3 regions of the Arthrobacter sp. TmtSoilC79 genome follow, and region 2 is predicted to be linked to each of the others. Evidence: predicted binding sites of a transcription regulator. Region 2 holds the regulator's gene; each other region holds the start of a gene.

Region 1 (5,126 bases), 2.8 Mb from region 2:
AAGCCAAGCTGGGTGCCGATGGCCAAGCCGGAGAAGCGGACTTTAGTGCTGAACATCTCGCCGTAGAACGAAGGCCACACGGCGTTGGCTGCCGCGTAGCCCAGTGAGAAGTACGCGATAGCGGCGATGAACATAAGCGGCGTGGAGCCGGATTCGAAGCTCAGGAAGAAGAATGGTGTCATGATGGCGCTCGCCACGGCCCCGTAGATGAACACGGGCTTGCGTCCGATGCGGTCTGCGAGCATGCCGAACAGCGGCTGGGTTCCCAGGGCAACAACGTTGGCCGCAACCACCAGCCACAGAGTGATGGTGCTGTTGACCCCGGCGACATCCTGGGCGTATTTGATGGCGAGGGTGCCGAAAACGGTGCTGACTGCTGCAATGAAAGCGCAGCAGATGACCCGCAGGACGTCCTGCCAGTGGTGCTTCAGCAGGTCTGCGATGGGAAGCTTGGCGATCTGGTTGTTCTTCTGGGCTTCAGCGAAAGCGGGCGGTTCGTGCAGGGTGCGGCGGATGAAGAAGGCCACAAGGACAACCACTGCGCTGAGCCAGAAGGGGATGCGCCAGCCGATTCCGTATTTGATGTCATCCGGCAGCGCCACCACGGGGATGAAGACCAACGCGGCCAAGATCTGGCCTCCCTGGGTTCCAGTGAGGGTCCATGACGTAAAGAAAGATCGGCGGTTGTCTGGAGCGTGTTCCAAGGTCATGGATGACGCGCCAGCTTGTTCACCGGCTGCGGAAAGTCCCTGGCACAACCGGGCGAGCACCAGCAGAGCGGGCGCCCACCAGCCGATTGTTTTGAAATCAGGGAGGCAGCCGATCACGAACGTCGACGCGCCCATCAGGACCAAGGTAAACATGAGGACCTTTTGCCGGCCGATCTTGTCTCCGAAATGACCCAGGAATGCCGCACCGATGGGGCGGGCCAAGTACGCGAAACCAAAGGTGGCAAAAGACATGACAGCCGCATTGGCGTCGGCGGAGGGGAAGAACACGTGGGGGAAGATCAGGGCTGCGGCGGAGCCGAAGATGAAGAAGTCGTAGTACTCCACCGCGCTGCCCAGGAAGCTGGCAAGTGCGGCTTTCCGGGGTGTTCCTGTGGTGGTTTCAGTGCCTGGCGTCGCTGACGGCATTGTTTGGCTCATGGAAGGTTCCTTCTGTGACGACGATGTCGCGGATCTGGCTTCGGTGGGAAGACCAGAGCGAGGTGCGGCCGGATCATCCCTAAAGTAACCACATGGTGAGAGCTACTTGTGCAATATAGCAATAGTGGCTGTGAGTGGGGTCACTTGTCAAGAGATGTCACCACCATCTAGAAATAGCTCTCACTATGTGGGAGCATCGAGTCATGAGTGTGAAAGAAGACACAAAGACCGACATGGTCGGCAAAGCCCTGAGTTTGTTGGTCCTGCTGGGCGACGAGCCGCGCGGCGCCAGCGCGGCGGACCTGGCAAGGAGTGCAGGCCTGCCCTTCAGCACCACCTACCGGCTGCTGGGCTCGCTGACACGGGACGGGTTTGTGGACTACGAGCCCGACGGGCGGCGCTACCACCTGGGCCTGCGCGTGTTCCAGCTGGGGCAGCGGGTTTCCAACCACCACGGCTTCGCGGCTACGGCACTGCCTGTCCTGCAGCGGGTCACGGAGCGGACGCATGAGGCCACCATCCTTTCTGTCCGCGACGGCAACCATCACCTGACGGTCAACAAGGTGGATGGCCCCAAGACGTTCCGCGTCACCAGCGATCCCGGCCATCTCGGTGCCCTGCACACGACGTCCGTGGGCAAGGCCATTGTGGCTTTCGAGGAAGAGGTGGAGCGGAAGCGCCTGCTGGAAGAGCTTCCCCTGGACCCTCTCACGGAACGTTCCATCACCGATCGCGACGCGTTCCGTGAGGAAATCGAGCAGGTCCGCCGCCAGGGTTACGCCGTGATGGACGAGGAGAATGAGGTCGGAATGCGCGCCGTCGCGGTTCCCGTCCTCAACTCCCAGGGGCATGCGTTCGCATCGCTGGCAGTCGCCGTGCCCGTCTTCCGGATGGGCATGGAAGAACTGATCGCGCACGTCCCCACCCTGCAGGAAGCCGCAGCTGAGTTGTCGGCCCGCCTGCCCCAGCGCTAGCCCCCGTTGTGAGGCCTGCTTTGCACGCCAAACACGATGGATACCCAGCAGAGTGGGCCCCGCAACGCACACCCCCGACGTTTGCCAGGCCCGCTTTGCACACCAAACACGCGGGATACCCAGCAGAGCGGGCCCCGCAACGCACAGCCCCTCTCGTTGGGAGGCCCGCTTTGCGCGCCAAGCACGCGGGATACCCAGCAGAGTGGGCCCCGCAACGCATACCCCCTCTCGTTGCGAGGCCTGCTTTGCACACCAAGCACGCGGGATACCCAGCAGAGTGGGCCCCGCAATGCACACCCCTCTCGTTGGGAGGCCCGCTTTGCACACCAAACACGATGGATACCCGGCAGAGCGGGCCCCGCAACGCAGCACCAAACAGAACTCCGCCAGTCAAATGTTCGCGATAAGAACAAGCGTGCGGAATATGAACACTTGTAGTAATCTCAATAACACCCGGACAGGCGGCGCCCTCCAAAAGCGCCAAACGCCCGCGGTGCTGAAGTCAAAGGAGCTTTAGGATGAGCAACCGAGCCGAGTCCGTTCTGGTGGGCCTCATAGGCGAAGGCGTCATGCCCTCGCTCACGCCGCCCATGCATGAACGCGAAGCCGATGTGCAAGGCCTCCGCTTGCTGTACCGCCCCCTGGACCTGCTGGAACTCGCATTGCCGGCCACCGCCGTCGGGGATCTCCTGACCGCAGCGAACCGTATGGGTTACAACGGCCTGAACATCACGCACCCGTGCAAGCAGTTGGTGCTTGAGCATCTCGATGAAATTTCCGACGACGCCCGCCGCCTGGGTGCCGTCAATACAGTCCTGATCCAGGATGGTCGGCTGATCGGCCACAACACCGACTTCTCCGGTTTCGGCTCGGCGCTCGCCGACGGGCTCCCCAAGGCAAAACTGGATCGCGTGGTCCAGCTTGGTGCGGGAGGTGCCGGCTCCGCCGTCGCCTACGCCCTCCTCACAGCCGGCGTCAAAACGCTGGACCTCGTGGATATGGACCCGGTGCGCGCAGCAGAACGCGCTGCCGAACTGGGTGCACTCTTCCCGGAAGCCACCGTGACGCCGCGAAGCACCACCGAGCTGCCGGGGATCATGCCCCTGGCTGACGGATTGGTGCACTGCACCCCGATCGGCATGGCCGCCCACCCCGGTCTGCCTTTGGACATCGAACTCCTGGAGCCGCGGCACTGGGTGGCGGACATCGTCTACCGGCCTATTGAAACGCAGCTGGTCCGCCAGGCCCGCGCCAAGGGATGCGACGTCCTCGACGGCGGCCGCATGGCAGTCGGTCAGGCGGCGGACGCTTTCCAGCTCATCACCGGCCGCAAAGCCGACCGGGACCGGATGCGCGCCCACTTCCTGGAGCTGATCGCGGCGGAAGACGCAGCAACCCCCGAGCTGGCAAAGGCGGGCCACTGATGCGCACCGGAATCGCAACGGTCTGCCTGTCCGGCACGCTGAAAGAGAAAATGCAGGCCTGCGCCATTGCGGGCTTTGACGGCATCGAGATCTTCGAACAGGACCTGGTCACCTCTCCGCACAGCCCGGAGGAAGTACGGAAAATGGCCGCGGATCTTGGCTTGGGCCTTGATCTCTATCAGCCGTTCCGCGATTTCGACGGCGTCACTCCGAACCTGCTGAAGGCCAACCTCAAGCGGGCAGAGGCCAAGTTCAACCTGATGGAACGCCTTGGCATGGACACCATCCTGGTCTGCTCCAACGTCGCCACGGCCACCATCGACCACGACGACCTCCGCGCTGAACAGCTGGCCGAACTCGCCGGATTGGCAGGGGACCACGGCGTCAAGGTTGCCTACGAGGCACTGGCCTGGGGCAAATACGTCAACGACTACGAGCACGCGTACCGCTTGGTGGAGATGGTGGACCACCCCAACCTCGGCACCTGCCTGGACTCGTTCCACATCCTGTCCCGCGATTGGAACACCGCACCGATCGAGGACATCAAAGCGGAGAAGATCTTCTTCGTCCAAGTTGCCGACGCCCCCAAGCTCTCCATGGACGTGCTCTCCTGGAGCCGGCACTACCGGGTTTTCCCCGGGGAGGGCCAGTTCGAACTCGCCAAGTTCATGGGCCACGTGGTCCGCGCAGGTTACGCCGGGCCGGTGTCACTGGAAGTTTTCAACGACGTCTTCCGGCAGTCGGACACCGAGCGCACGGCTGTTGATGCCATGCGCTCCCTGATCTGGCTTGAGGAGCAGAGCGCCACCTGGCTCTCAAGCACCTCCGCGGAAGCGGGAACTGACGCAAAAGCCGCATCCCGCCGTCGTTATCCCATGGAACTTGCCACGCTGCCCAAGGTGAACGAGCCCGCCGGCTTCAACTTCGCCGAGGTCAAAGCGGACGACACCGCGCAGCTGGAGAAGCTCCTGGGCCAGCTCGGATTCGAGTTCGAGGGCCGGCACCGCACCAAGGACGTCCAGCTCTGGACCATGGGCCAGGCCCGCGTGATCATCAACGAACAGGCGGCATCCCATGCGGAACCGGCGATCGCCGCTTTGGGGTTCGACGTCGACTCTCCAGTGATTGCCTCCGCCCGCGCCCAGCAGCTCAAGGCACCCGTGGTTGCCCGCAAGGTCCAGGCCGACGAGGAAGTCTTCCAAGGCATCTCCGCGCCCGATTCCACCGAGATCTTCCTGTGCCAGGGAAGCCCGGACGGCACCGCGGCCTGGACGCACGAGTTCGGCGAAGGGCGGGAACACGCCCCCAGCACGCAGAACGCCGTGATCGACCACGTGAACCTCGCCCAGCCGTGGCAGCACTTTGACGAGGCCGTCCTCTTCTATACCAGCGCCCTTGCCCTGGAACCCCAGCCGTTCGCCGAAGTTCCCAGTCCCAGCGGCCTGGTCCGCTCGCAGGTCATGGAAACCAGCAACGGGGAGGTCAGGCTGGTCCTGAACCTTGCACCGGCCCAGCAGGCACAAACAGCGCGCAAAACGTATCAGGAACACATCGCCTTCGCCGTGGACGACCTCGTGGCC
Region 2 (5,126 bases):
GGGTTCAACATACAAGTTTAGGCGGGCTGTGACCCCTGGCCGTCCAACAGCGCTTCCAGCGCCTGGAGGAACGCCGTGGTTTCCGGCTCTGTTCCGGCCGTAACCCGCAAGTGGCCGGGAATGCCGACGTCGCGGATCAGGACCCCCGCATCAAGCAGGCCCTGCCAGATCGCATGCGGGTTCTCGAGCCCACCGAAGAAAACGTAGTTGGAGTCCGACGCTGCAGGCTTCAAGCCCATGCGCAGGAGTTCGGTCACAATCCGGTCGCGTTGGATCTTAATGTCCTCGACGTCGGCCATGAGGGCTTCGCGGTGATTAAGCGCGGCGAGGGCGGTCGCCTGCGTGACAGCCGAGAGGTGGTACGGGAGGCGGACCAACCTGATGGCATCCGTGACCTCCGGCGCCGCGGCCATGTAACCCAGCCGGGCACCCGCAAGGGCAAACGCCTTGCTCATGGTGCGGGAAACGATCAAACGCTCGCGCCCAGGCAGCAGGGTCAGTGCGCTCGGCGTATTGTCGTGGGCGAACTCGTGGTAAGCCTCGTCAACAATTACTATGGCCCGGCTGGCTTCGCCGGCCTCGTAAACAGCCTCAACGACATCAAGGCCCAGCCCTGTGCCGGTTGGATTGTTGGGAGAGCAGAGGAACACAATGTTGGCTCCTGTTTCACGGACCTGGGCGGCAGCCGAGGCTGCATCGAGCCCATAGTCCTCGGCCCGGACCCCCTGGACGTACTCTGTATCCGTGCCGCTGGCCAGCAACGGGTACATGGAGTACGTGGGCGGGAATCCCAGCGCCTTCCGGCCAGGTCCGCCAAATGCCTGGAGGATCTGCTGCAACACCTCATTGGAACCGTTGGCTGCCCAGATGTTGCCGGGAGTGAGACCGTGGCCAAGGTATTCGGCCAACGATTCCCGGAGTTCAGTGAACTCCCTGTCCGGGTAGCGGTTGAGCCCGGTGGCGGCAGCAGCTACAGCTTCCGTGATGGCCGCCTGAACATCCGCAGGGACTCCATGGGTGTTTTCGTTGACGTTGAGCAAAATGGGAACATCAAGCTGCGGCGCGCCATAGGGGCTCAGTCCACGCAGGTTGGTCCGGAGGGGTAGTCGGTCAAGTCGCTCAAGCTGGTCACTCACCACCCCAGTTTAAGGGGCTGGGTGGACTGGCCACTAACTGTGACGCCAAACCCCGGCGGGCGCCGGGACGGAATTGGCTAGCTGGCGGGTACAAACAGCTGCTGGCCAGGCTGGATGCGGCCACCGCGGAGGTCGTTCAACTGGATGATCTCGGCGATGACATCGCGCGGATCCCGCTCAGGAGCGGCAGCCCCGGCGATGCCCCACAGTGACTGACCCGGCTGGACCGTTACCGTTACCGCAACAGGTGGCCGAAGCTGCGCCTGCGAATCAGATGCCTTTGCAGGAGAGGTGATGAAACCAGCAAGGCTCAGCAGCGCAGCCACCAGCAGCATCGCAGGGATGCCGAAGAAGACGATCCGTCCCCGTCGGGTCAGACGCAGGCGCGTCGGCGCCTGGGTGGTACGGAAATCAGCGAACGTAGTGATTGCGGACATGAGCTGAGCCCTTCTGAGCTATTGCCGTGCGCCGGATCCCGGTACATGGCTGCCAATTCTTTGGTGTTCCCCTGCGTGTCACGGCTTGTCCGAACACTTTGTTCGAACACTCTGTTCGAACACTCCGTTCGAACATCGGGCCCCAACAGCAGGTTTATAGAACACATATTCGAACCTTGCTATGACATTTTTAGCACTTATCAACGAACGGTGTCGAGACTCGCTAGAACAAATGTTTGATAAAGGCCTGTGGCTGCCCTACGTTTGAGTGAAGAAACAGCACTGTTTCAGTGGAACAGGAGGGTCTGACATTTTTGGCAGACCCCTTCGTCCCCGGGCACACTCCGGGCGGAATGAAAGGCATTGGCGAACATGGCAGCGAAAGCCACCGGCGGCGGGGCACCCCTGCGGAGCCAGCAGCCTCAAAAGAGTCCCAAAAGCCTGACCGTCCGGCAGAAGAAGATCCTGGAAACCATCCAGCGATCAGTCAACGACAACGGGTATCCGCCCAGCATGCGCGAGATCGGTGACACTGTAGGGCTCGCGAGCCTGTCGAGCGTGACTCACCAGCTCTCCCAGCTGGAAAAACTTGGTTATCTCCGCCGCGATCCCAAACGTCCCAGGGCCATGGAAGTCCTGATGCCCCTTACCCTCGATGGCGGACCCATCCCGGGAGTGGAAGCGCCGGCAACTCTGCGCAGCACGGGCGGCTTTGCCGTGACGGAGCTTGCCAGCGCCAGCGATACTGCCATGGTGCCCTTGGTTGGCCGCATTGCTGCCGGCGGCCCCATTCTGGCTGACCAGACTGTGGAGGACGTGCTTCCCCTGCCCCGGCAGCTCGTCGGGCATGGCGAGCTGTTCATGCTGAAGGTGGCCGGCGATTCGATGATCGACGCTGCTATCTGCGACGGCGACTGGGTTGTGGTCCGCCGGCAGAACGACGCGATTAATGGAGACATCGTCGCCGCCCTGCTGGACGACGAAGCAACCGTCAAAACCTTCCGCCAGCGCGATGGCCATACGTGGCTTCTTCCCCAAAACACCCAGTACGAACCCATTTTGGGCGACCAAGCCACCATCATGGGCAAGGTCGTATCGGTCCTGCGCTCCCTCTAGGAGGCCTTGGAGGACCCCAAACGTTCCAGCACGCCCCGAACCACTGCGCGGTCCGTCGTAGCCCAGAAGGGCGGCAGTGCAGCCCGGAGGAAGCCTCCGTAGCGCTCCGTCGAGAGCCTGGAGTCCAGGACAGCCACAACCCCTTTGTCGCCGGTGGACCGGATAAGCCGGCCTGCTCCTTGAGCCAGGCGGATAGCGGCATGAGTAGCTGACACGGCCATGAAACCGTTCCCGCCGGACTGCGCCACAGCGCGTGAGCGGGCAGTCATCAGGGGGTCATCGGGCCGCGGGAAGGGAATACGGTCAATGACCACCAGGCGGCATGAACCACCCGGGACATCCACGCCCTGCCACAAGGACATCGTGCCGAAGAGGCAGGTATCGGGTTCATCGGCAAACTGCTTGACCAAGGCTGCCATGGTGGATTCGCCCTGGCAGAGGATATTGACATCAAGTCGGAGCCGCATGGCATCGGCAGCTTCCTCGGCGGCCCGTCGCGAGGAAAAAAGGCACAATGCTCCCCCGCCGGAGGCACGGATGAGGTCTTCCAACTCATCCAGGGCATCAGGTGAGGTTCCACGGCCTGGCTTGGGCAGGTGCTTGGCCACGTACAACACCCCTTGTTTGGGGTAGTCGAAGGGTGATCCGACGTCGATCCCCGTCCAGCTCGGTGCACCATCGCCGATCAGCCCCAGGCCTCCGGCTGCCGGCTCAAAAGCCGAACCGATGGCCAGCGTCGCGGAGGTGAGCACCACCGTGTGGCCCGCAAACAGGCCTTCCCTCAACCTGCCAGCAACGCTCAACGGAGCGATGTTGATAAGAGCAGGGGCAGTCTCGTCGGGTTGGGAATACCCCTGGCTGGGGTCAAAGGTGCTGTTCCGCGAGAACCATACGACTTCCCGGTTCTCCTTGGCGGCCAGCATGCGCTCACACAGCTCCAGGATGAGCATGAGCCGTGAGCGGGCCAGTTGCCGACCGCCGTCGACCGCGTTTGAAGAGTCGGTCTTCGAATCCGACAACGCCGCGCGCGTGGCTTCGCGCAACTGATCCAGGCAATCGAGCTGTTCGTCGTTGAGTCCGCTGGGCAGAAGTCCATTGGGAACGCCCGCTATGGCCATGTCCAGGCGATCGGCCGCGGCATTGAGCGCATCCACCGTAATGGCGGTGTGCTTGCGGGCACTTGACGCCGCTGCGTGGACCATCGCCACGGACAGCTGGCCGGAGACCGCGCCGGTGACGCGGTCCTGCAGTTCGTGCGCCTCGTCAACCACCACGACGTCATATTCAGGCAGCACAGCGAGCCCCTCAAAAGCGCTGACGGCCAGCATGGCGTGGTTGGTAACCACAACGTCGGCCTCACCGGCCCGTGAGCGCGCCAGCTCGCTGAAGCACTCTTCGGCCAGCGGACACTTCTGCGCGCCGAGGCACTCCATGGAGGTGACAGAGACCTGTCTCCAGGCACGGTCCGTGACGCCGGGCATAAGCTCGTCACGATCGCCTGTAGTGGTCTTCTCCGCCCATTCCCGGAGCCGGACCACTTCCTTGCCCAACTGGGATTGCGGCCCACCCATGGATGCAGCAAAGTGCGGGACGCTGGTGTCCTCGCCCAAAGAGAAGAGCTGCCCTTCGGAAGGCTCCTCACTGGGGAACCCGCCTTCAAGTTTTTGCCGGCAGACATAGTTGGCCCTGCCCTTGACCAAAGCCACCTTGACTGGCCGTTCAAGGGCGGGGGTAATGTTCTCCAGCAGCCGCGGCAGGTCACGGCCCACAATCTGGGTTTGGAGTGCCAAGGTGGCGGTGGACACCAGAGTCGGTTTGGCGCTGTCCATTGAATGCGCGATCAACGGGATCAGGTACGCCAACGACTTACCTGTGCCCGTTCCCGCCTGAACCAGCAGGTGCTCCCCGGTTTCAATGGCCCTGGCAACGTGTTTGGCCATCTCGTGCTGGCCGGCACGGCTCTGACCACCCATGCCGGCAACAGCCCGGTCCAACAACTCGAGGGTGGTTTTCTCCCCCAATGACTCAGCGGCGTCCGCCGCCACGTTCTCAACCATTAGTGACGAACGGCTCCAGTTCGGCTGCCAGGCCTTCGCGGACCATGACAACTACGCGGGTCCCGTTTTCCTCGTGCTCCAAGGTCAGGATCTCCGAGTCGGAGCTGTGCAGTTTACTGATCATTTCGCCGCGATCGTAGGGAATGAGCAGTTCCAGCCGAACTCCAGGCCGGGGAATGGATTGGCTGATGTCTTCCAACAACTCGGCGATGCCCTGGCCCGTACGGGTGGAAACCACCGCGTGCCGGGGTTCCTTCTGCTTGAGCCGCTCCACGACGAAGGGATCCGCGACGTCAACCTTGTTCAGGACAATGATCTCGGGCACCTTGCGGGCGTCGACCTCCGTGAAGACGGAGCGGACGGCAGCGATCTGGCCCTCC
Region 3 (5,126 bases), on a different replicon from region 2:
GGTCGGCGTTGGGGTGGGTGTGGCCGTGATGCTGGGGGTATCGGTGGTCGCTGGTGCCGGTGCCGATTGTGGGACCAGGTTATCTGCGACGACGATGGCGCCGACGACTGCTGCGGCGGCAAGCACGACCCCCGTTGTTGCTGCCCAGCCGGTGCGCCGTGTTTTGCGCTCAGCCAGGGAAATGATGTTGGGATCTTCGGAGAAGACGTGGGACCGGCCGGGCAGGACACCGGGGGTTGTGCCGGGATCGGGAACGTTTGGTTTTGCGTTTTTCATGAGTTGTTCGATGCGGTCCATGGTTAGACTTCCCGTTCTGTCATGAGGTGTTGTGGTGCGGCTTTCGCGAAGGCTTTACGGGCCCGGTGGAGCCTGACCGCTGCAGCGGATGGTGTGCAGCCAAGGCTTTCGGCCAGTTCTGCGGTGGTGAGGTCATCCCAGTAGGAGAGCATCAGGATTTCCCGGTCGCGGTCCTTGAGCTTAGAGAGGATCTCCGCAACGCTGGCCTGCTGCTCATCCTCGTTGGTGGAGGCGGACTGAATCCGGGCTTCTTCAGCCAGCCGCTGCATGAGTTGATCGCGACGACTCCGGCCTTTGTACTCGTTGCCCAGCACGTTCCTGGCTGTAGCTATCAGCCATCCAACGCCGGGCGGCTCGGGCGGTTGTTTTTCCCACACGATCCGGAACACGTCATTGGCCAGTTCCTCGGCCCGTTCGCGGTCGTTGATCCGGTACGCGATGTACTGGTAGATGCGGCTGAAGTGTTCAGCGTGAAGAGCAATCAGTTCCTGCTCTCTGGTAGCCAACATCCTTGTTCTGTTCCCCCGGGCTAGTGCGATGTGATGTTTCAACCCTTTAGTGTCCCGGGAACGGGTGTTTCTTACACAATCGGAGAAAAAGTTTCAGCAAATGTTCCGGTGGCCCCCGGGAAGACGGAGATACCCGGCAAACTCCCCCAATGAGCGTGCCGGGTATCTGTTGTGTTTGGTGTCAGGCAGCGTAGCGAAGACTCGTCAGCAACGCCCGAAGCTTGACGTATTGATCAGTTTTCATCCACGCTTCAGCGGTTTCAGGCGTCATGGACGCGTCGATCTGGGCTACTGCGGTGGCCAGCCCGTTCGGCATGATCATGAAGCTGTTCACTGAGGTGCTCTCGGGACCTTCTGTCATGAAGAAATCAGCCACAACGCCCATGTAGTAGCGGACCGGAAATTCAGGGAAGGGATAATCATCCCTCACGAAGGCGAAGTGTGAGGCCCCATCACGGCTGTCGAATGCGCTGAGTTCCTCGGAGTCGAGGATGGTGCGGTTGACCGGCCCTCCAACCAGACCGCCGGTTCCTCCGCTGGTGATGTGAGCAACCTTGCCACCGGTTTCGTCAAAGATATTGGCAGCCAGCGAGTTCTCCTTGCCGCCGGGGTTGTTAGCATTTTCGTTGTAGTCGTCCTGCTCGATCTTTGCGCTCCAGCCCGTCGGTAGATCAAACGAAATGTGCCCGTCAGGGAAGGTGTACGTGCCGGTCACCGGATAACCAAGCGAGGTGTGAGGGATGGAGGGAGCCACCGGGGTTACCGGAACAACCTCTGGCGCGAGTGGTGTGGTCGGGAAGGTCGCGGTGGAAGTTGTCTGGGGAACGGGGACCGGTACGGGTTCAATCGCCGGCACGGTGGCCGCGTCCTGCCGTGGCAACGTGTCCACGATGGCGGGCGAAGGTGCCGCCAGCAGGATGGGGGCACCTGTTTCCCCAGCGGAGCTGGATTCCAGCGTTGGCAGTACCTGCGTCGGGTCGGCCACCGTTGTTGGGGGCTGGGCGCTGGCTTCTGCCGCTTGGGTGATGGAAGTACTGGGCTGCGGCGTTGGGGGTGTGCAGGCTGTGAGTGTCAGTGCCAGCGCAAGCGATGCGAGAGTGGCGGTCTTGGCGTAGCCGGATCGGTGATACTTCATTGGTCTGGGTCCTTCCCCCATGGAGTGACTGAGCAGATCGGACTGCTCATACATGTTGTTTCCATGGAGGGACGAAAGATTACACCCAGCGCCAAAATCTTCTGCAGAACACCTTCGTCGTATTCCTCGATGAAGTACCTCGAGATGCCCGTAAGCATCGGTCCTCCACCGGACGCCCTTCACTCCTGTCCTCGTGGCTCTGCGGCATTCGGATTCCCGTAACACCCGCCCGCAAAACTGCCCGGTGAAGGTGCCCTAAACGCTACACGTGCACTCTGATCTTTGAACTGGCCGCTTACCATGTGTGTTCACAGCAAACCCGTTGCGACGATCGTTGGAAACCGCCCTGTCCCTATTGGCGTGCAAGCCGTCCACGCCGCCCTGGCGGCTTATTCTGTCGGACCACCTGGAGTACAGTTGATCCGAACATATATTCGAATAAAAGGTGTGTTGTGGGCGTGATAGTTGGCCCCCGTGTGATAGATGCGGGACTGTCTTTGGTGACGGTATTGCTGGCACCGGTACCGGTGGCCGCAGGCTATCCCTCGCCCGCCCAGGACTACTTTGACGGTCGCATCGATCTCAACGCGCACCTGATCAAGGACGTGACCAGCACCTTCATCGTCCGGGTTACCGGCCAATCCATGGAACAAGCCGGGATCAGCGACGGGGACGAGCTGATCGTTAACCGGGCACTGGAACCGAAGGACGGTTCCGTAGTCGTCGCCGTCCTGGACGGGGAACTCACGATCAAACGGCTGCGGATCACACCCACGGGTGTGATCCTGCAGGCCGACAATCCACGCTTCCCTGATATTGAGGTTCCGGCCTTGTCGGAACTCACCATCTGGGGCGTCGCCACAAGGTGCCTGCACCATGTCTAAGCCCGCGGTGATACGCCGCATGCAGGAAATCGCGCACGTGGACGTCAACTGCTTCTACGCCTCGGCCGAGCGCGCGTTCAACCCTTCCCTGGAGGGCAAGCCGGTCATCGTTCTCTCCAACAATGACGGCTGCGCGGTTACCCGCTCCCCCGAAGCGAAGCGCCTCGGGATCGGGCTGGGTGATCCGTGGTTCAAGCTCCGGCCCCGCGCCAAGGAATGGGGTCTGGTGGCCCTGTCGAGCAACTACGAACTGTACGGGGACATTTCGGCCCGGGTGATGGAGCTACTGGGCCGCTACTCGGCCTGGTTGGAGGTCTACTCCATCGATGAAGCGTTCCTTGGCGTCAAGGGCGAACCGGACGAGCTGCTGGCCCTTGGTAGGGAGATGAAGGCCGCGTGCCGGCGAAACGTTGGCGTGCCGGTCTGCGTCGGGATCGCACCAAGGAAAACGCTGGCCAAGCTGGCCAACAAGTGGGCAAAGAACAACCCAGCCTTTGGAGGCGTGTGCCGGTGGGAATCCGTGCCGGCCGAGCAGCGCGAAGCGCTCATGGCCAAGCTGTCCGTGATCGAAATCTGGGGCGTTGCCACCAAGCTCACCAAACGCCTGAACGCGATGGGAATCTTCACCATCGCAGACCTGACCCGGGCCAACCCAGTCGCTATCCGGGATAAGTTCTCCATTGTCATGATGCGCACCGTTCTGGAACTGCAGGGCACCCCGTGTATCCCGGTGGAAGAGGAACGGATCGGGCGGGATCAGCTGATCTTCTCCCGGTCCTTCTCCACCCCCATCACCACGGCCGCCGAGTTGCGGCAGGTCATGAGCGTGTACGCCCAAATGGCCTCCGCACGCCTGGCCAAACATGATCTGCAAGCGAAGGTGCTAACGGCGTTCGCGGCGACGTCGCACTTCAACCCGAACGAAAAGTCCTTCCCCTCGGTCTGCCTGGCGTTGCCGATGCCGACCGCTGATCCGGTGCTGCTCACCCGGGCAGCCCACGCGCTGCTGCCCCAGGTCCACGAGGGCGCGAAGTACGTCCGGGCCGGGATCATGGTTACCGACCTGCGCCCGTCCGGGAACCAGAAACCCTTGGAGCTGTTCGAGAACCCCCACGAAGAACGCAGCATCGGGATCCTGTTGGAGGACGTGGCCAAACGGTACGGCCGCGGCTGCATCGGCCTGGGCCACGCAGGGATCAAGGGCGGACCGGACTGGTCCATGAAACGCGACATGCTCTCCCCGAGGTACACCACCCACTGGGACGAACTCCCCTCGTCAAAGCCGCCTGACCGGCCGCAACGCAGAAAGGAAACCACCATGACCCTTGCACCCCAACACCCCACAACCGGCCAGGACGTCGCGGTCCGATTCAGCCCGGACGGGACCCCGCTAGCGATCCGCCACGACGGCCGGATCTGGATGGTCGATCCCGACGTCCACACCGCGCACTGGTTCACCAGGGACGCATGGCGGGAAACCCGCAACCGGGCAGCGATCGGCACCGGCGATCTTGTCAGCGTTGAACACTGGCAGGTCCAAGCCACACTGCCATCCGCGAACGCGGAGCTGCGGACGTTCACGCTGCGGCGGCAACCTTTGGCCAGCGAGTGGGTTTTGGAGTCCGTCAGCTAGTGGCGGCTGATTTGTACCGCTCCCCCATCCCCGAGACGAGGTCCTTTCAAGCGGGGCAAGTCTGACGTTTAGCGAGTACGAACGCCACCCCTAGCCTCTGCGGCTCGTGGGGTACTCAACCTCAGGTGGCAAAAACAGTCATCGTAAGCGAGAACTACGCGGAAAGCTGGGCCGCCCAGCTGGTCCCGATGCCGCAACTTGCGATGCGTACTCAGGAGGGCACATTCGCGTAATCTTCGGGCCGGTGTATACCCATGGGTAAAGACTGACGATCGGGTCTGTTATTGTCACCCCAAATCAGGCAATGGGCCTGAGCGAGAGGAGGCCTTCATGGGGTACCAATTCACCAAGGGTCCTGTTTCAACAGGGAAGTCCATCCAAGAAATCGGAGCCGTGGTTCAGGAAGTCGGGCAGGAACGCCGGTTCATGGGCATTTTGCGGCGCATGGGAACCAGTTCCTTGAGTGAAGGGCAATACGGACCTTTTGCCCCTCAAGCCGATGATGATCCCTTCGCTTCTGCTGGCCCTAGCCCAACTTGGAGCGTGGGTTGGCGGTGGAGCCATTCAGTGACGAACTCAATGAACATGACCCTGAACCAGGGATATCAGGTCATCTTTGACGTTTTCGATGAGCATCCGATCCGGTCGGTTCGCGCTAAGGTAACTGG

What was found. The regulator LexA, encoded in region 2, represses DNA repair genes until DNA is damaged. The targets are predictions, from matches to a motif close to TCGAACANNTGTTCGA.
Region 1: the regulator LexA is predicted to act here: its motif matches at 2,528-2,543, upstream of AC6JA3_RS00715 (shikimate dehydrogenase).
Region 3: the regulator LexA is predicted to act here: its motif matches at 2,364-2,379, upstream of AC6JA3_RS22620 (LexA family protein).

The regions. Positions count from the first base shown of each region.
Region 1 is NZ_AP046051.1:144,815-149,940, forward strand. It holds gene AC6JA3_RS00705 (MFS transporter) at 1-1,148, opposite strand, end outside; gene AC6JA3_RS00710 (IclR family transcriptional regulator) at 1,352-2,122, shown strand; gene AC6JA3_RS00715 (shikimate dehydrogenase) at 2,641-3,546, shown strand; gene AC6JA3_RS00720 (bifunctional sugar phosphate isomerase/epimerase/4-hydroxyphenylpyruvate dioxygenase family protein) at 3,546-5,126, shown strand, end outside.
Region 2 is NZ_AP046051.1:2,964,649-2,969,774, forward strand. It holds gene AC6JA3_RS13620 (histidinol-phosphate transaminase) at 18-1,136, opposite strand; gene AC6JA3_RS13625 (LysM peptidoglycan-binding domain-containing protein) at 1,214-1,573, opposite strand; gene lexA (transcriptional repressor LexA) at 1,946-2,689, shown strand; gene AC6JA3_RS13635 (ATP-dependent DNA helicase) at 2,686-4,746, opposite strand; gene hflX (GTPase HflX) at 4,739-5,126, opposite strand, start outside.
Region 3 is NZ_AP046052.1:189,458-194,583, reverse strand. It holds gene AC6JA3_RS22635 (hypothetical protein) at 1-297, opposite strand, end outside; gene AC6JA3_RS22630 (RNA polymerase sigma factor) at 300-806, opposite strand; gene AC6JA3_RS22625 (hypothetical protein) at 988-1,941, opposite strand; gene AC6JA3_RS22620 (LexA family protein) at 2,394-2,825, shown strand; partial or broken gene AC6JA3_RS22615 (Y-family DNA polymerase) at 2,818-4,107, shown strand; gene AC6JA3_RS22610 (hypothetical protein) at 4,789-5,126, shown strand, end outside.